Regions from separate parts of the Kitasatospora sp. NPDC001175 genome, predicted to be linked through region 1. Evidence: riboswitches for the same ligand, from Rfam matches in the RefSeq annotation. Region 1 holds a riboswitch; each other region holds the start of a gene.
The links. Region 1 has a riboswitch for cyclic di-AMP ahead of ACWDAK_RS36770 (C40 family peptidase). Riboswitches for the same ligand answer to the same signal wherever they lie in the genome.
Positions count from the first base shown of each region.

Region 2: another riboswitch for cyclic di-AMP. It lies ahead of ACWDAK_RS13875 (transglycosylase family protein); the one in region 1 lies ahead of ACWDAK_RS36770 (C40 family peptidase).
Region 3: another riboswitch for cyclic di-AMP. It lies ahead of ACWDAK_RS05550 (M23 family metallopeptidase); the one in region 1 lies ahead of ACWDAK_RS36770 (C40 family peptidase).
Region 4: another riboswitch for cyclic di-AMP. It lies ahead of ACWDAK_RS20060 (M23 family metallopeptidase); the one in region 1 lies ahead of ACWDAK_RS36770 (C40 family peptidase).

Region 1 covers NZ_JBSFJU010000094.1:4,861-9,286, reverse strand. Annotated here, with positions in the region: gene ACWDAK_RS36780 (NYN domain-containing protein) at 1-1,029, shown strand, start outside; gene ACWDAK_RS36775 (C40 family peptidase) at 1,255-2,280, shown strand; cyclic di-AMP (ydaO/yuaA leader) riboswitch at 2,585-2,747, shown strand; gene ACWDAK_RS36770 (C40 family peptidase) at 2,809-3,864, shown strand; gene ACWDAK_RS36765 (C40 family peptidase) at 4,057-4,426, shown strand, end outside.
Region 2 covers NZ_JBSFJU010000015.1:52,810-57,235, forward strand. Annotated here, with positions in the region: gene ACWDAK_RS13865 (TetR/AcrR family transcriptional regulator) at 1-223, opposite strand, end outside; gene ACWDAK_RS13870 (nucleotide disphospho-sugar-binding domain-containing protein) at 511-1,638, shown strand; cyclic di-AMP (ydaO/yuaA leader) riboswitch at 2,144-2,288, shown strand; gene ACWDAK_RS13875 (transglycosylase family protein) at 2,293-3,420, shown strand; gene ACWDAK_RS13880 (DUF4253 domain-containing protein) at 3,794-3,991, opposite strand; gene ACWDAK_RS13885 (SDR family NAD(P)-dependent oxidoreductase) at 4,257-4,426, shown strand, end outside.
Region 3 covers NZ_JBSFJU010000005.1:40,462-44,887, forward strand. Annotated here, with positions in the region: gene ACWDAK_RS05535 (PP2C family protein-serine/threonine phosphatase) at 1-674, shown strand, start outside; gene ACWDAK_RS05540 (hypothetical protein) at 1,137-1,331, shown strand; gene ACWDAK_RS05545 (DUF6348 family protein) at 1,333-2,112, opposite strand; cyclic di-AMP (ydaO/yuaA leader) riboswitch at 2,521-2,676, shown strand; partial or broken gene ACWDAK_RS05550 (M23 family metallopeptidase) at 2,811-3,209, shown strand; tRNA gene ACWDAK_RS05555 (tRNA-Gly) at 3,345-3,418, opposite strand; tRNA gene ACWDAK_RS05560 (tRNA-Pro) at 3,594-3,667, shown strand; gene tig (trigger factor) at 4,068-4,426, shown strand, end outside.
Region 4 covers NZ_JBSFJU010000026.1:23,673-28,098, forward strand. Annotated here, with positions in the region: gene ACWDAK_RS20050 (GNAT family N-acetyltransferase) at 1-11, opposite strand, end outside; gene ACWDAK_RS20055 (hypothetical protein) at 183-1,046, shown strand; gene ACWDAK_RS20060 (M23 family metallopeptidase) at 1,155-2,033, opposite strand; cyclic di-AMP (ydaO/yuaA leader) riboswitch at 2,045-2,201, opposite strand; gene ACWDAK_RS20065 (tautomerase family protein) at 2,371-2,574, opposite strand; gene ACWDAK_RS20070 (alpha/beta fold hydrolase) at 2,774-3,598, shown strand; gene ACWDAK_RS20075 (TetR/AcrR family transcriptional regulator) at 3,598-4,164, shown strand.

The sequences.
Region 1 (4,426 bases):
CCGATGGATGTCGCCGCCGCCGCGTATCTGCTGCGGCCGGCGGGCTGGGTGAGGCTGGTGGCCGAAGCCGGGGAGCAGGTGGAGCGGGCGGGCGCCGAGGGGGCCGCGGCGGAGGCCGCCCGGTTCGTGGAGAAGCTCCAGGAGGAGCTGGCCGAGGTACGGGCCCAGGGGCGGGCCGATCTGGACCGCCAGCGGGCCGACGCGGAGGGCGTCCGCAGGGAGGCGGAGTCGCTGCGCAAGCGGGTGCGCAGCCTGGAGAGCGACACCCGGCGGGCGCAGGCCGAGACACGCAAGATGCAGCTGGAGCTGGATGCGGCCCGGGCCGCCGCCGCCGCCGAGCGCAGCGCGGCGGAGGGTGAGGCACGGCGGCTGCGGCACCGGATCGCCGAGCTGGAGACGGCGGTTGAGGCCGGTCGCCGCTCGGCCAGGGAGGGGCGCAGCGTCGAGGACATGCGGTTGCGGCTGCTGCTGGACACCGTGCTGCACTCGGCGCAGGGTCTGCAGCGCGAGCTGGCGCTGCCGGTCTCGCAGATCCGTCCGGCCGATCTGGTGGACGCGGTGGTGCCCGGCTCGGCCTCGCCCAACGACGTGGCCCGGCGCGGGCTGGCGGAGGACGACCCGGCGCTGCTGGACCAGTTGCTGGCGATCCCTCAGGTGCACCTGGTGGTGGACGGCTACAACGTCACCAAGACCGGCTACCCGACGCTGCCGCTGGAGCAGCAGCGGATCCGGCTGCTCGGCGGGCTGGCGATGTTGGCGCAGCGGACCCAGGCGGAGGTCACCTGTGTGTTCGACGGGCAGGACCTCGACGTGCCGGTGATGATGGCGCCTCCGCGCGGCGTCCGGGTGCGGTTCAGCCGGACCGGGGAGACGGCGGACGAGCTGATCCGGCGTCTGGTCCGGGCCGAGCCGAAGGGGCGTCCGGTGGTGGTGGTCTCCGCCGACAAGGAGATCGCCGACGGGGTGCGGAACGCGGGGGCGCGCCCGGTGTCGTCCGTGTTGCTGCTGAACCGGCTGTCCCGGTCCTGACCAGGAAGTCTGCCCTTCCGGTGGCCCTGTAGGGTCCGGCGTTCACGACAGTCCGGACATTCCCGGCAATATGTGACGGTCCGGTGAATTCCGTGCGGGGGCTGGGGGTTGGCACCGGCGAGGGAGTGGCGCGAATCCGTCATCTTCACTAGGGTCTGGCGTCAAACCTATTTTCCGGAATTCCGCCCGAACGGACGGAGCCAGCAGGAAGAAGGAGCTAGTCCCTTGGCCAGCCACCGCCGTCCCAAGCAGCCGAGCCGCGCACGGGTGTCCGTGCTGACCGCTGCGGCGGCGACCGCGGTCGCCCTGTCGGCCAACGCGAGTGCCCACGCGGCGCCCGCCCAGCCGAGCAAGGACGAGGTCAAGGTTCAGATCGACCAGCTGAACACCGAGCAGGAGCAGGCGGCCGAGAAGTACGACGGCGCCCAGGAGCGGGCCGACCAGCTGCGCAAGCAGGCCGACCAGCTCCAGGACCAGGTCGCCCGCGGCCAGGAGCAGCTGACGCAGCTGCAGACCAGCCTGTCGGCGGTGGCCGGCGACCAGTACCGCTCGGGCGGCATCGACCCGTCCGTGACCCTGATGCTCTCGTCCAACCCGGACGGCTACCTGGAGCAGGCGTCCAGCGCCCAGCAGATCAACCAGACCGAGGCCGACATCCTGAAGGCGCTGAAGGCGCAGCAGGCCCGGCTGGACCAGCAGAAGCAGGAGGCGGCCGCCGTCCTCGCCGAGCTGGACCGCAACACCCAGGAGCTGAACGACGCCAAGGCCCAGGTGCAGCAGAAGCTGCAGGAGGCCAAGAGCCTGCTGAACTCGCTCACCGCGCAGGAGCGGGCCGCCGTCGAGGCGGCCGACCGCGCCTCGCGCGGCGACGCCCGGGCCGACCTCGGCGACCTGCCGAGCGCGGGCGGCTACGCCGGTGTCGCGGTGTCCGCGGCGCTGAGCATGCGCGGGCATGACTACCAGTGGGGCTCGGCGGGGCCGAGCACCTTCGACTGCTCGGGTCTGATGCAGTGGTCGTACGCACGGGCGGGTGTCTCGCTGCCGCGTACCTCGGAGGAGCAGATGGGGGTCGGTGCCCGGGTGCCCTCGCTGGCCCAGGCGCAGCCGGGTGACCTGGTCATCTACGAAGGCGGGGGCCATGTCGGGATGTACATCGGCAACGGCATGGTGGTGCACGCCCCGCACACCGGTGACGTGGTGCGGACGATGAAGGCGGACGCGATGGCGATCGTCACCATCCGCCGGGTCTGACGCCACCGCGAGTCCGGCTTCCCGGCCCGCCGAATTCGTCCTGCGACGCAGGGCGCTTCGGCGGGCCGTTTTCGTGAAAGGCTGTCAGCCGTCGGTATCCGAGCTGTCACGCACGGTCGGTTCACAAATGAACTTGGCATTGACTCAGAATTTTTTCTGACAAGGATTTGAACGGATCACGGTTTCGTTACTAGGGTCAGGACCTGAACCACCGCACAGTCGATCACCCAGCCAGGGTGGCGGCGGTGGTTACCGCCGAGTCCGAGAGGCAGTAGGGGCAGTTCAACTGCCCACGGGGAAGCCCCTGTTGGGGTTGCTGCGGATCGGAGCCGGGGAACCACGTTCCTCGGGGTGAATCGGCGCCAGGCCGGCCGGCCGTCGGGGACGCGGGCCGGTGAGGCGTCGTAGGGCATGTCTTCCAGCCCGAACCCGTCAGCTCACCCGGTAGGCGGACGTAGGAAGAAGGAGTCCGCCTTCGTGGCGTCCCATCGTCGCCCCAAGCCCGCAAGCCGTGTCCGCGTGTCGATCATGACGGCGACAGCCGCGACCGCGGTGGCCATCTCCTCCCAGGTCGGTGCGCACGCCGACCCGAAGCCGACCCTGGATGAAGTCAAGACCCAGGTCGATCAGCTCAACGACCAGGCCGAGGTCGCCAGCGAGAAGTACGACGCGGCCAACGAGAAGCAGCAGGAACTGCAGAAGCAGGTCAACGACCTGCAGGACCAGGTGGCGCGCCAGCAGCAGCAGGTGAGCACCGTTCAGGGCGAGCTCGGCGCCGTCGCCGCCGAGCAGTACCGCAACGGCGGTATATCCCCGACCGTGCAGCTGATGCTCTCCAGCAGCCCGGACTCCTTCCTCAGCCAGGCCGACTCGCTCAACCAGCTCGGCGCCTCCCAGGCCGACGCGCTGAAGCTGCTCAAGGCCGACCAGGAGAAGCTGGACCAGCAGAAGGCCGAGGCCCAGCAGAAACTGGGCGAGCTGGACGCCACCACCCAGGACCTCAAGGCCCAGAAGGACGACGTCCAGGCGAAGCTGGCGAAGGCCCGGGAGCTGCTCGACTCGCTGACCCAGCAGCAGCGCGAGCAGCTGGCTCAGGCCCAGGCCGCCGCGGACGCCGCCGCCCGCGCCTCCCGTGACCAGAACCGCACCGACCTCGGCGGCAGCGGTGGCGGTGGCACCAGCACCGGCGGTGGCGGTGGCGGTGGCGGCACGGTCCACGTGCCGGCGTCGGGCTCGTACGCCGCCCGCGCGCTCGCCTATGCCGAGAGCCAGATCGGCAAGCCCTACCAGTGGGGTGCCGAGGGTCCGAGCTCCTTCGACTGCTCGGGTCTGATGGAGTGGTCCTACGCGCAGGCCGGCGTCTCGATCCCGCGCACCTCGCAGGAGCAGGCGTCGGCCGGCACCAACATCGGCACCGACATCTCCAGGGCCCAGCCCGGTGACCTGGTCATCTTCTACAACGACATGCACCACGTCGGCATGTACGCGGGCGACGGCCAGGTCGTCCACGCCCCGCGTACCGGCGAGAACGTCAAGTACATGCCGGCCACCGTTCTGCCGATCGCGGCCATCATCCGCGTCTGACCTCTTCGCGGTTCCGTCCGCAGGCCCGGCCCCGTCTCCGAGGGGCCGGGCCTGCGGCGTTCCCGGACTCGTCGAGCTAATGTCCGATTAGTGGTCAAATATTCGGTGTTGCAAGGGTTTGGACTAGATCCTCCGGACTCGCTAACGTCTGCCCCCGGACGTTAGCCGAGGACGAATGGAGCAGCCGCCCCGATGTCGATGCACCGCCGTTCCCCCCTGCAGGGCACGCAGCGGCTGGCCCGCGCCCTGGCGCTCACGGCAGCGGCCACCACTGCACTCGGCATGACGCTCGGCGGGCCGGCCCAGGCGGCCCCGGGCGCACCGGGGGAGCCGCCGTCCAAGCAGGAGGTCAGGGCTCAGGTCGACCAGCTGTACGAGGAGGCCGACCGGGCGGCGGAGCGGTTCAACGCCGCCCAGGAGTACCAGAAGCGTCTGCAGAGCGAGGCCGACGGCCTGCAGGGCCAGGTCGCCGCCGCGCAGGACGAGCTGAACCGGCTTCGCGGCGATCTCAATGCGGTGGCCGCCGCCCAGTACCGGGCCGGCGGCATCGACCCGGCCGTCG
Region 2 (4,426 bases), on a different contig from region 1:
GCTCCAGGAGGTCTTCGGCGAAAGCGGCGAACAGGCCTCCGCGCGAGCCGAACACCAGGTAGACGGTCGAGCGGGAGACACGGGCGAGTCGGGCGACCTTGTCCAGAGCGACCGGCTCGGCCGGGGCCTCGCGGAGGCAGGTGTACACCGCGTCGAGGATGCGGCGCCGGGTCTCCTCCGAGGCTTCGGCTCTCAGGCGTTGGTCGTATTTACGAGTAGCCATGGGCGCTGATCCTACAATCCCTTGACAGTCAGTCCGATGAAAGACAGGCTGTCCAGTGAAAATCGGGGGAGGGGCGCGATGCGGCCAAGCGCACTGCGGCGCATGGTGGTTGAGCGGGAGTCCGAGCTGCCCTCGGCCGTGGTTCACGGCCGGCGCCGGGCCCTCCCCTGCCCGTCGAGAGCCCTCGGGGTTTTCCGGGTTCCCTATGTCCGAAAATCGGACACTCAGATCACTCGTTTGACGTAACGTCGGATCTGAACTTCCATGCAAACGCAAGGAGTCATCCCATGCGCGTCCTGTTCACCGCTCCGGCTGCGGCCGGGCACATCTTCCCGATGGTTCCGACCGCGCAGGCCCTGCGCTCGGCCGGGCACCAGGTCCTGTTCGCCGGCTCGGCCCCGCTGGAGACGCTGTGCAACACCGGACTGCCGGTGGTCGAGATCGGCGACGGCACCGGCATCGGCGAGGCCTTCCAGCGGATCACCAAGGACGAGCCGAGGTACGTCGCCAAGGACCGCACCCAGGAGGAGATACTCGAACTCGCCGCCCTCGGCTTCGCCGAGCACGGCCGGGTCGCCATCGACGGACTGCTGCGGGTCGCCACCGAGTGGCGCCCGGACATCATGGTCATGGAGCCCTTCGCATCCGCCGCCCCACTGGTCGCGGCCAAGCTGGGCATACCGACCCTGGTCCACAACTTCGGCGTGATGCCCGGCCTTCCGATGCTCGACCGGCTCGCCGAGATCCTCTCCGCCGAGTACCAGGCCCACTCGGTGGCCGGTCCCGGCGAGCGCACCGTGATCGACGTGGTACCGGCCTCGCTCGGCGGTGACGGCGGCGGCTGGCGGGTCCGCTACGTCCCCTTCAACGGCGGCGGTGTCGTTCCCTCCGATCTCGTCGGCCGCAGTGAGCGGCGCCGGATCGCGGTCACCCTGGGCACGGTGCTCACCGAGTACGCCGGTGTCAACCCGATCGCCTGGCTCACCGAGCAGGCCGCCGAGGTCGACGCGGACTTCCTGCTCGCCGTCGGCAGCGCCGACCTGAGCCCGCTGGGCACCCTGCCCGACAACATCCGTCCGCTCCCGTGGACGCCGCTGGCCGAGCTCCTCGACGTCAGCGACGCCGTGATCCACCACGGCGGTTCCGGGACCATGCTCACCGCCGCCGTCGCCGGCGTGCCGCAGCTGATCCTGCCGCAGGGCGCCGACCACTTCATCAACGTGGACGCCGCCGTGGCCAAGGGGTACGGGCTGCGTTCGGACAGCGACTCGGTGGACGCCACGCTGCTCACCCGGCTGCTCGACGACAAGACCCTGCGCGACGCGGCTGCCGCCCTGCAGGACGAGATCGACGAACTGCCGTCGCCGGCAGCCCTGGTCGGCGACTTCGAGCGGCTGTACCGCGAGACCCGCTGAGCACCGCCCGATCCGTCACGTCCGCCGAGGGGCGCGGGAACCAGCATGACCGCACATCTCCGAGGTGCGTGGTCGCCCACGCTGGTCCGCGCGCCGCTCAGCGGTGTTCCTGCACCCGACAGTGGGCTCGGCGAACTCCTCGGTCAGCGGCGAGGCACGCGTCCCGCACCAGGCGAGGCGGACCTGGTGCGGGGCGACACCGGTGATCGGGAGGTGCACGATCTCGGGGCGCGGGCGGGCGGGCGCGGTCGAACGGCGGCCCCGGTACAGCAGCGGCACACCCAACTCCGCTCCCCGCTCTGAGTGTCCATGCGGAGCCGGCCCCGGGCTCGTGGGCAGCAGCAGAGCCGGAGTCCAGTGGAAGGCTGAACGAATGTCGTGATTTTTGTGTGATGCACCGGATGCGGGCTTGTTATCCAGGTGATGATCCCTCTAATCTCCCTGCAGTTCGCCGTTGCGGACTCCCGGACGCAGTACGCCGAGTCCTGCCCATTCGCGCTCCGGGACATCGAGCACACCCTGGGCAGGAGCGGGGGAACCAGGTCAGTCGCCGTCCCCCACGGCTTGGGGTGAAGCCGCGTACCCACGCGGCCGGGCCACCTCCCGGTCCGAACCCGACAGCTCACCTCGTAGGCGTACGGAGAGGAATGTTCCGTGGTCTTTTCCGGCTCTGGCCGCCACCGCCGTCCCACCCAGGCCGACCGCGCCATCGCCGCCGCCGGCGTGGCGAGCGTGGGTCTGGCGCTCCCGCTGCTCACCGCTTCCGGGGCACACGCCGCGCCCGTCAAGACCTGGGACGCCGTGGCCCAGTGCGAAACCGGCGGCAACTGGAGCGCTGACGACGGCCAGGGCCACTACGGCGGCCTCGGTCTGACGCAGCGCGCCTGGGTCTCGCACGGTGGCGACAAGTACGCCGCCGAGCCCGACCACGCCACCAGGAGCCAGCAGATAGCCGTGGCCGAGCGGGTCCTCGAAGACTCCGGCACCGGCCTCTGGCCCAACTGCGCCGCGCAGGCCGGTCTGACCGATCAGGGCGGCAAGGGCGGCCGGCACGATGACGGTGACAAGGGCCGTCAGAACGATGACGGCGACAAGGCCGGTACCGCGCCCGGTTCGCAGGCTTCGGCCACGCCCACGCCGGCCCCCGCGCCTGACGCCCCGGCGGCCGCCCCCACTCCGAGCGTGCCTTCCGCCGACACCACTCCGCCCGGCACCCCAGCTCCGACCTTCCCCGGCCGCGCGGGCTACGACCCGGCCGCCGGCGTGTACTGGTACCAGGACAACGGCGTCTGGCACTGGACCGTCCAGCACGACATCTACATCAAGCACATGGACAGCGCGGCGGCCACCGCCCAGCCGAGCGCCGGCACCGACACCACCTCGCCGAGCCCGGCGGCTCCGGGCACCTCGCAGCCGGCGCAGCCGGGCGTCCCGACGACGGGGGCCACCCCCTCGATGCCGGCGACCGGCACCCCCGCCCCCGGCTCCGCGACCGGTACCCCGCAGCTTCCGGGCACACCCACCGCGGGTTCCGGCGCCGCCGCCGCGCCCGTGACGCCGGCCTCCCCCGCCGCGCCCGCCCAGCCGTCGGCCCCCTCGACTGCGAACACCCCGGCCGCCCCGCAGACCTACACCGTCGAGCGTGGCGACACCCTCTCCGCTATCGCCGAGTCGCACAAGCTCACCGGATGGCAGCACCTCTACGAGGAGAACAAGGCGCTCATCGGCGCCAACCCCGATCTGATCCTCCCCGGCCAGTCGCTGCACCTGCAGCAGCACTGACCCCCCGGAGCGCCCCGCACCGGAGTTGACGGCTCAGGACGTCGGCTCCACTGCGGGGCGCTCCGGTCGTCCGGGTCGGCGGGCTGCCCGAAGGAGGCACCCGATCCGGCCGATGAGGTCACTCTCCAACTCATCGCCGGTGGACGGACTCGCCGTCCTCGGGATAGCGCCGAGCGCTGGTGGCACCCTGTGCTGATGACGCCCGTGGCCGTCCGGCGCGGCCGTCTCACCGGCCGAGCCGCCACCAGGGCACCGCTCGCCTGCAGCCACCACTCCCCGCACGGGAGTTGCTCGTCCCGGCGGCCCCCGGCCTGCGGAGGCTCGGCCCCGCTCAGTCCCACCAGAACATCCAGTGGCGGCGGCTCCATGCGCCCTACTCCGCGTACTCGCGTATCGCTCCGTGCCCCTGCCGGATGTTGTCCGGGCAGAAGGCGAAGTGCTCGGCGGCGACGGCGAGCGCGTCCTCGATCATGCGCGGCGGTGCGGCGACGGAGACGATTCCCTGGTCGAAGCGGAGGGCGATCAGCCGTGTGCCGAAGCGATCCTCCAGAAATCGGCATTCCGCTACCAAGGCAGACCACGCTCCAGCCTCGAATGGTCACTTAACGTGATAGCTTGATCACGCTTGGGCTGGGCGATGGCCGGGCTTCGGGCCGGCCTACTGCTGGGCTGACGGTAAGTCAGGTCTGTGGCGCCGATGTAGGACCGATGGGCGGCACACCGCCCCTGCCGGCAATCCAGATCGGCAACCGGTCGTGAAGTGGGAAGCCCGACCCGCGGGGGTTGGAGCCGTCCGGCTTCAGCCGGAGGAGGATGTCAAGGGAGTGGATACGAGCATGGGACAGCTGGATGAGAAGGTAGCGCTGGTGACCGGTGGCTCGACCGGGATCGGTCTGGCCATCGCCCGGCGGTTCGCTGCCGAAGGCGCCACCGTCTACCTCACCGGACGGCGCAAGGCCACCCTGGACGCGGCCGTGCAGGTCGTCGGCGAACGGGGCATCGGCAT
Region 3 (4,426 bases), on a different contig from region 1:
AACTGCCCGAGGGCTGGTACGCGGACATGGCGCTGCGGCCGGCCGGCGGCCAGTCCTTCTCGGGCGACTTCGTGGTGGCCGCCAGGACCGGACCGGGGCGGCGGATGCTGGAGTGCGTCCTGGCGGACGTCTCCGGGAAGGGCATGGACGCCGGCTCGCGCGCCCTGCTGCTGTCCGGCGCCTTCGGCGGCCTGCTCGGCTCGCTGCCCGCCCACGAGTTCCTGCCGGCCGCCAACGGCTACCTGCTGCGGCAGGACTGGGAGGAGGGCTTCGCCACCGCCGTCCACCTGGTGCTGGACCTGGACACCGGCGAGTACGAACTGCTGTCGGCGGGGCATCTGCCCGGGATGCAGCGGTTGTCGGGGGCCGGCCGCTGGGAGGTCAAGGAGGCGGCCGAGGGCCCGCTGCTGGGGATCTACGATGGTGCCAAGTTCGAGGGCGTGCGGGGCCGGCTGAACCGGGGTGATCTGCTGATGCTCTGCACCGACGGCATGGTCGAGGTGCCGGGGCGCGATCTCTCCGAGGGCATGGACCGGTTGATGGGGGAGGCCGATCGGCTGGTCGCCGGGGCGCTGCTGCAGAGTGGCAGCCGGGGCGCGGCGGTCCGGCTGATCGAGACGGTGGCCAAGGACGTCAACGACGACCGGGCGGTACTGCTGCTGTGGCGCGGATGAGGCGCCGGGCCGGCCGGGCGGAGCCCGTCGGCGACGGTTGATTCGACCATCGGACAGGTGTGTCAAGTCCGGCGGCCGATCTTCGGCCAATCCTGGCGGGGCGTCCGCACGGTGCCGTCGGACAGGCCGCGGCGCTCGGTCACCGCTGACCGGGCCGGTGGACGAGCCCCTGCCGACAGCTCGTCAGCGACCTTGGGCTATCGTCTCGGTCGGCGGAAATTCGTCTCACATGCCAGGAACTTCCAGCCGGGCTTCCGGCTACGCCTTTACGCAGTCGGCACGAACGACCACACTGAGTCGGTGGGTGGGACTGGTCGGTACCGGTAGTCGGGGGATGGGGGGCGTTGCATGCGGCTCTCGGTCGGCGCCGCACGGCCTGTGCCCCGCCAGACAGGCCGGGCTCCGGCGTCGCCACAGGGTTTCCGGGTGAAACCCCGCAACGAAGTAAGGAAGTGAGTCCGGGTGGTGCTCTCCGTCTCCGCACTGGTGCTGTTCGGTGCCCTCGTCTTCATCTTCATCCGCAACAAGCAGCTGAAGACCAGTCACGCCATCATCTCGGCCCTGTTCGGCTTCATGCTCAGTGCGTCCACGGCGGCGGAGCCGATCAAGAACTTCCTCACCTCGGTGGCCAACAGCTTGAAGTCCTTCTCCGGCTGACCTACCGTCGGGCGGACCGTAGCACGTGCCTGACCCGGGCCAGCAGGCCGGGCCGGGCCACCGGCAGCGCGACCGGCACCGGTGCCGGGGCGGGGCGTGCGGGTTCGGGGTGCAGGCCGCCCTCGGGGACCAGCAGGATGAACAGGCGGGCCCAGCAGAAGCGTTCACCGCGCGGCCAGTCCAGCGCGTGCAGTGCGGCCGAGGCGGCCTCCGAGACCTCGCCGTTCACCCGGACCTCGGCGATGTCGTCGCCGGACCGCCCGCCGAGGAAGAGCTTCACTCCGGTCAGCCGCCCGGCGGTGAGCTCGGGCCGGAGCGCCTCGGCGATGGCGGTCAGCGGCTGGTGGTCGGCCAGCCAGTCGGCCAGGCGCTCGTTGCCGAAGCCGAAGACGGCCGCCGGGCCCTGGATGGCGTGCCAGTCGGCCAGTTCGGCGGGCTGGTAGTGGTCGCCGTGCTCGCCCCGGTGCTCCAGCAGCTCCACCACGGTGGAGGCGGTGGTGGTGGCCCACATCTTCACGGCGTTGTCGAGCTTCTCCTCCTCGGTCTTGCCGAGTCCCGCCGCGCAGTCCCAGACCACGGGGGCGTCCGCACGCCCGAGGTCGAGGACGAAGCCGAGGTCCACATGGCCGCTGCCGCCGTCGCCGGGGTGCTCGCGGACGGCCACCGCCGTGGTCCCCGGGCCGCGGACCACCTCGTCGTCCACCGTGAACTCCACGCCGAACTGCGCCATTTCGCGGACCACGCTGCGCTGGATGACGGCCATACGGTCCTGCGGGCGCACGGGCTGGCTCCTAGCTCGAATAGATGATCGTTAAGGCGGATGCGAGCGAGGGTATCGGCCTCGGGCCCCGGCGGGAAACGGACCGTCAGTTACGCCGCGTGCGGATGGGGTGACGCAGCTCACCGGAGATTCCTCCGTTCATGCCGGAGGGTACTCGGTTCGCCGCAGAGCGTGCGATTCATAACGTTCTGTACGGATTCGTCCCGCCGGCCATGACCGTCCTGACTGCGCAGGGCAGTCCGCCCCGGCCGGAGAGTGACTTCGAGTCCGCGCGTCTTTATGTGTTTCTTATGCCCGGATGGGACGAGCTTGCTCCGTGTACGTCGGATCGGCTTTTCTTCAGCCAGCCCGGTCACCGTCCGGGTCGGTCCGCCGGGTGGAACGCCGAGTCCTGCCGCCGCCCGGAGGCCGCACTTCACGCAGTGCACGGCAGGAGCGGGGGAACCACAGGCAGGTCGCCGCGCCCGAAGATCCGGGCCGGCTGGGGGTGAAGCCGCTTCCAGGCGGCCGGGCTGCTCCCGGTCCGAACCCGACAGCTCACCCCGCAGGCGTCGGAGAGGACTCCCCCCATGTCCGCGCAGGACGCCCGCTGTTCCCGGCTGCCCCGATTCGCCCGCCGCGCGCTCGTCGTCGCCGCGGCCGGCACCGCCGTGGCGCTGCCCGCCACCACGGTCGCCGCCCAGGCGGCCCCGGCCTACACCGCCCCGGTGGCCAACCCCCGCCTCGGCACCCCGTACCACGCGGCCGGGTCCGCGTGGGCCAGCGGCTACCACACCGGCGTGGACTTCCTGGTCTCCACCGGCACCCCGGTGAAGGCGGTCACCAGCGGCACCGTGGTCACCACCGGCTGGGGCGGCTCGTACGGAAACCAGGTCGTCATCAGGCACACCGACGGCCGGTACTCCGAGTACGCCCACCTCTCGGTGATCACCGTCCGGGTCGGCCAGTCCGTGGGCGCCGGCCAGCAGATCGGCCGCTCCGGCGCCACCGGCAACGTCACCGGTCCGCACCTGCACTTCGAGGTCCGCACCGGCCCGGCCTACGGCTCCGACATCAACCCGGTGGGCTACCTGGTCAGCCACGGCGTCCGGCTCTGACGCGCCTTCGGTCCGCTCCCTCCCCGGCCCTGGCCGGGGACCGGACCGGTCGTCGCAGGGACATCGCGGCGGCATCCCGAAAACGACTTCGGCCCCGGGCTGACGGTGGAACCGTCGGCCCGGGGCCGAAGTGTCTGGAGCGGGTGACGAGAATCGAACTCGCGTGACCAGTTTGGAAGACTGGGGCTCTACCATTGAGCTACACCCGCATACCGCATGTGAGCATGCGGCGCCCCCGGAGACTTGTCGGTCACGAGGACGGGGTCAGCCTACCTGGTTCGGTCGGTTGCTTGCACACTGCTTCCGGTTCCGGGCATGTCCGGCGGGCTCTCGATATAGCAGCGAGCGCGGCCCGACCGACGTGTACGCTTCCTCTCGGCACCACGGGGTGTGGCGCAGTTTGGTAGCGCGTCCGCTTTGGGAGCGGAAGGTCGTCGGTTCGAATCCGGTCACCCCGACAGTGCGGCAGGGTCTCGTCAGCGGACGGGGCCCTGTTGGCTTTTCCGACGGCCACTCAGTCGAAGCCGCCGTCGTCGACTTCGAGTTGACGGCATGTCGGGCCCGGGGCCGTCTTGCGCGCCGCCGAATCGTGCGCCGCCGAGGCGGCGCCCGATCGGGCGGCGGCGCGCTGATCGCGGGCGGGCCTGGCGTCCGCCTTTCGTGGTACCGGTAGGATGGGCCGCTGGCCGGTAGTCCCTGTGCATACGCCCAGGTCGACCGCCTGAGGGCGAGGAGTCACGCTCACCGTCCACCATGTACGGGAGATGCAGCCCCAACCGCCCATCGCCCGTCTCGCCCGCGCCGGATGAGCCGGACGGGCGGAGACAACCTGACCGCAAGCCCTTAGGAGACCCAACCGTGAAGAGCGCCGTCGAGACTCTGAACCCGACCCGGGTTCGACTCACCGTCGAGGTGCCCTTCGAGGAGCTCAAGCCCAGCCTCGACGCGGCGTACAAGAAGATCAACCAGCAGGTCACGGTTCCGGGCTTCCGTAAGGGCAAGATCCCGGCCCGCGTCATCGACCAGCGCTTCGGCCGCGCCGCCGTGCTGGAGGAGGCTGTCAACGACGCCCTGCCGCGCTTCTACACGCAGGCCGTCGACGAGGGCAAGATCGAGGTCCTCGGCCAGCCCGAGATCACCGACATCGAGGGTGTCGAGCGGATCGCCGACGGTGGCGATCTGAAGTTCACCGCCGAGGTCGACATCCGCCCGGAGAT
Region 4 (4,426 bases), on a different contig from region 1:
TAGAGCTCGATCTTGGTGGAACTCGCGGAGGGCGAGGCGCGGGCCGGTCAGCAGCACGGCCCGCCCCGACCCGGCCGGTCCCGGTTCTGGCTCCATGCCGTCCGACCCTACAGCGGGCCCCGGCTACGGGTGCGGCACCCGCACGGAGGCCGTACCCCCTGGCACCGGCTACGGTACGTAGCGTGAACCACGATCTGCAGCTCACCCCGGGTACCCGCACCACCGATCTGCTCGCCTGGGCGGCCGAGCACGGGTACGAGCCGGTGCCCGAAGAGGCGCTGCGGACGGTGCTCACCCTGCTGGAGCTCGGCGGCGCGTCGATGCACGAGGGCTTCCCCGAGCTGAGTTCGCCGCTGCTGGAGCAGCTGCTGCACGAGCAGCTCCACCTGTACGTACAGCCCGTGGCCGAACCGGAGGCGTACGGGCGGGCGGTGCGGCTGCTGATCGACCATCAGCGGGCGACCCGGCGGCTGAACGCCAAGCGGCACGCCAGGCTGCACGCGGAGGCCGAGTGGCAGGGCGAGCTGCTCTGCGACCTGCTGCGCCGACCGCACCTGCTGACCTGGCCCCGGCTGTACACGCTGCTGCTGCGCGCGGACGGCGTGGACGTCAGCGACGCGGCGGCCGTACGGGCCTGGCTGGAGGAGTTCCGCGCACTGACGGAGGACCAGCGGATCGCGTGCTTCGTCTGGCTGGAGGAGCTGGGGCCGATGGAGCCGGTGCAGGGGGACGAGGGCTGGAACCGGGCGCGAGTGCTCTCGGTGGGGATGGCCACCGACGGGGCGCGGCTGCTGCTGGAGAACCGGCTGATGCGGCGCAGCTACCGCAATCTGGCCGGGCGGAACGCGCTGGGCCTGCCAATGCCCGACGAACTCGCCGGTGACTTCGAGGACTTCGAGGCGGCGGTGGCGGCGGAGGCGCTGCGGCTGTGCGGGGAGTGGACGGTACCGGGGCTGCCCGAGCTGCTGGTGGCGGAGTTCGCGGACCTGGCGCCCGAGCCGGAGACGGCGGAGATCGAGGAGTACCTGGCGGGCACGGACGCCTGACCGGCCGGCCGCCGTACGCCCGGCGACCCGCCGCACCGCGCCCCTGCACCAGGGTGTACCGGGCCCGGCCGGGCCGGCCGCCGGGGCGCGCCCGGCGGCCGAGGGCCGTTACGGCTGGAGGCCGTGGGAGTGGAACCAGGCCAGCGGGTCGACCGGGGCGCCCCCGGCGGGGCGGACCTCCAGGTGGACGTGGGGGCCGAGGGGCACGCCCGACGGCAGGACGCCGCGGGAGTGCCCGGTCGCGCCGACCCGGCCGAGCTGGGTGCCCGCGGTGACCTGTCCGGACACGGCGGAGATGGCGGAGAGGTGGCAGTACCAGATCTCGGTGCCGTCGGGCAGGGTCTGGACCACCCGGTAGCCGTACGCGCCGGACCAGCCGGCCGCGGTGACGGTGCCCGCGCCGACGGCGGTGACCGGGGCGCCGGTGCGAGCGGCGAAGTCCAGGCCGGTGTGCGGCTGGGACCAGTGCGAACCGGCCTGGTCGAACCGCGTCGCGAGCGTGTAGCCGTCGACCGGCGGCCGGAGGGTGCCGAGCCGGGCGCGTTCCCCGGCGGCCTGGGCCTCGGCCTGCTGGACGGCCCGCTTGGCCTCGGCCTCCTGGGCGGCGGCCAGCCGGGCGGCCTCCTCCGTGCTGGTGCGCTCTCCGTCGGCCTGCTGCTGGATCCGGGCGGTGAGGGTGAGTCCGGGGTCGGCGGCCAGGACGTGGTCCGAGGCCGTGTCGGGGACGGAGAACGCCGGCGCGGGAGCGGGCGGCTGGGTGGCGGTGGCCGCGGCGGCCGGTCCTGCGGTGGCGAAACCGGTGGCGCCGAGTCCGGCGGCCATCGCGGTCACGCCGAGCAGCGAGCCGCTGCGCGACTGGCGGGGCATCCGGTGCCGGGCCGCACCGTCGGCGTCGGCGGCCGGTTCCGGCGGAAGGTCGAGCAGCTGGGTGCCGACCCCGACGCTGCCGACCCCGAGGTTGGCAGGGCTGTGCGACAAGGACGCCACCGGGCGCGCTCCTTTCCTTCCTTCGCGCCGACCGGGTTAGCTGACGGGTTCGGAGCAGGAAGGTCTCCTACGAGTGGGCGGGCCCACCCGATTCACCCCAGGAACGTGGTTCCCCGGCTCCCGGACCCACCCACGGGGCAGATCTTGGGGATTGGGCGACAGCACGGTGCCGTTCGGGTACGGCGTTGCCGACCGCGCTGCGTTATCAAACGTTAATCCGAGAAGGCCATGATTCCAAGCTGCACGCCTAGTGAAGTCCTTGGCTCCTGAGGCGCAATGGGCGATTTGTGACTATTGACCAGCTCGCCCCATGACAGCCCGTTATCCACCAGGGGGATCAGCCCTGGGCCCGGCGGTCCCGCTCGGCGAAGGTCGCACCGGCGATCGCCCAGTTCTCGCGCGGCACCTCCTCGATCGCCACCCAGATGCTCTCCGGCTGCACGCCGGTCGCCCGGGCGTACGCCTCGGTGAGCTCGCGGGCGATCTCGGCCTTCTGCTCCTCGGTGCGGCCGGCCAGCTGCTTGACGTTGATGAACGGCATGACAGCCCCTCAGGTTCGGGTTCTGCGGTCAGCCGCACCGTATCGCACGACCCCGGAGCACCGACGCCCGGAAGACCCCGGGCGGCGAGCACCCCACCGGAGTCCGCGAGTGCAGTCACCGCAGACCCCTTGACGGCTAAAGCTATTAGCCATAGCTTTTGGGCTACAGGAAGCAGCCACACAACGGCGGAGGCTCACCATGCCCGGCACCCAGCACCCCGACACCCGGTTCCTCGACGTCCCCGGCGGCCGGATCGCGTTCGACGACAGCGGCACCACCGCCGGCGGCGCCCCCGTGGTGCTGCTGCCCGGCATGCTCGACTCCCGCGCCTCGTACCGGTACCTGCGGCCGCTGCTCGTCGCGGCCGGCCACCGGGTGATCACCATGGATCTGCGCGGCTTCGGCGAGTCCTCGATCGCCTGGGACGACTACTCGCCCGACGCCGTCGCGCACGACGTGTTCGCCCTGCTGGACCACCTGGGCATCGCGCGGGCCGTCCTGGTCGGCAACTCCTACACCGGCGCCACCGTGGTCAAGGCGGCCGGAACCGCTCCCGAGCGGGTTGCCGGGATCGCCCTGATCGACGCCTTCCTGGAGCACTCGCCGAACGCCTTCGGGCGGGCGCTGATGAAGGCGCTCGGCCCGCTGGTGCTGGCCTTCCCCGGAAGCTGGGGCGCCGCCCAGCGGTACTACTACCCCTCGCGCCGGCCCGCCGACTTCGGGGCCTACCGGGCCGGTCTGGTCGCCGCGCTGTGCGCCCCCGGCCGGAAGAACGCCACCCGGGGCCAGCTGGGCGGCGACTCCGTGGCCGCCGGGTCGGCGGCGGCGGTCCGCTGCCCGGCGTTGGTGATCATGGGCAGCAAGGACGTCGACTTTCCCGACCCGGCCGCGCTCGCCGACCGGCAGGCCGCCGCGCTGAAGGGCCGTAAGGTGATGATCGACGGTGCCGGACACTACCCGCAGGCGGAGTTCCCCGGAGCCACCGCCGACGCCCTGCTCCCCTTCCTGCACGAGGTCGCCTGATGCCCAGGGTCGGACTCACCCCCGCCGCCGTCGTGGGCCACGCCCTCGAACTGATCGACGAGGAGGGCCCCGAGGCCCTCACCCTGGCCGCCGTGGCCGCCCGCGCGGGCGTCGCCACCCCGTCCCTGTACAAGCACGTCAGCGGCGGCCTGGCCGAACTGCGCCGGCTGATCGCCGTCCGGGTCACCGAGGAACTGGCCGAGCAGCTGGCTGCGGCGGTGCTGGGGCGCAGCCAGGACGAGGCGGTCGAGGCCCTGCTGGCGGCCTACCTGGACTACGCGGGCCGCCACCCGCGCCGGTACGCCGCGCTGCCGCAAGCGCCCCAGGAGGACGAGGACCTGCAGTACGCGGCCGGCCGGCTGGTCGGGGTGATCCTGGCGGTGCTGCGCGGATACGGCCTGGAGGACTCGGAGGCGATCCACGCGGCGCGCACCGTGCGCTCGATGGCCCACGGCTTCGCCTCGCTCTGTGCCGGCGGGGCCTTCCAGCTGGCCGAGGACCTGGCGGTGACCCGGGAGCGGCTGATCCGGGTGCTGACCGAGGGGCTGCGGGCCTGGCCCGCCTGAAGGCGGCTTCAGGGAGGGCGGCGGCTTGACGCCGACCGTGCCCAGGGCACAGGGTGGCCCAACGGGGCGGAGCCGTGCGGCGGTTCAGCGGCGGGGGCCTGCCGGGGGGAGCCCGCAGCGGGTCGCGTACCGTGGCAGGGCCGATCCGGATGGACGCCGCGCACGTACCGGTGCGGACCCGGGGATTCGAGACCGAACTGTCGCATACCGCCGGTCGCACCGGGGGTGGGCCTGGGTAGGTACCGTCCGGGCGGCCCGCATC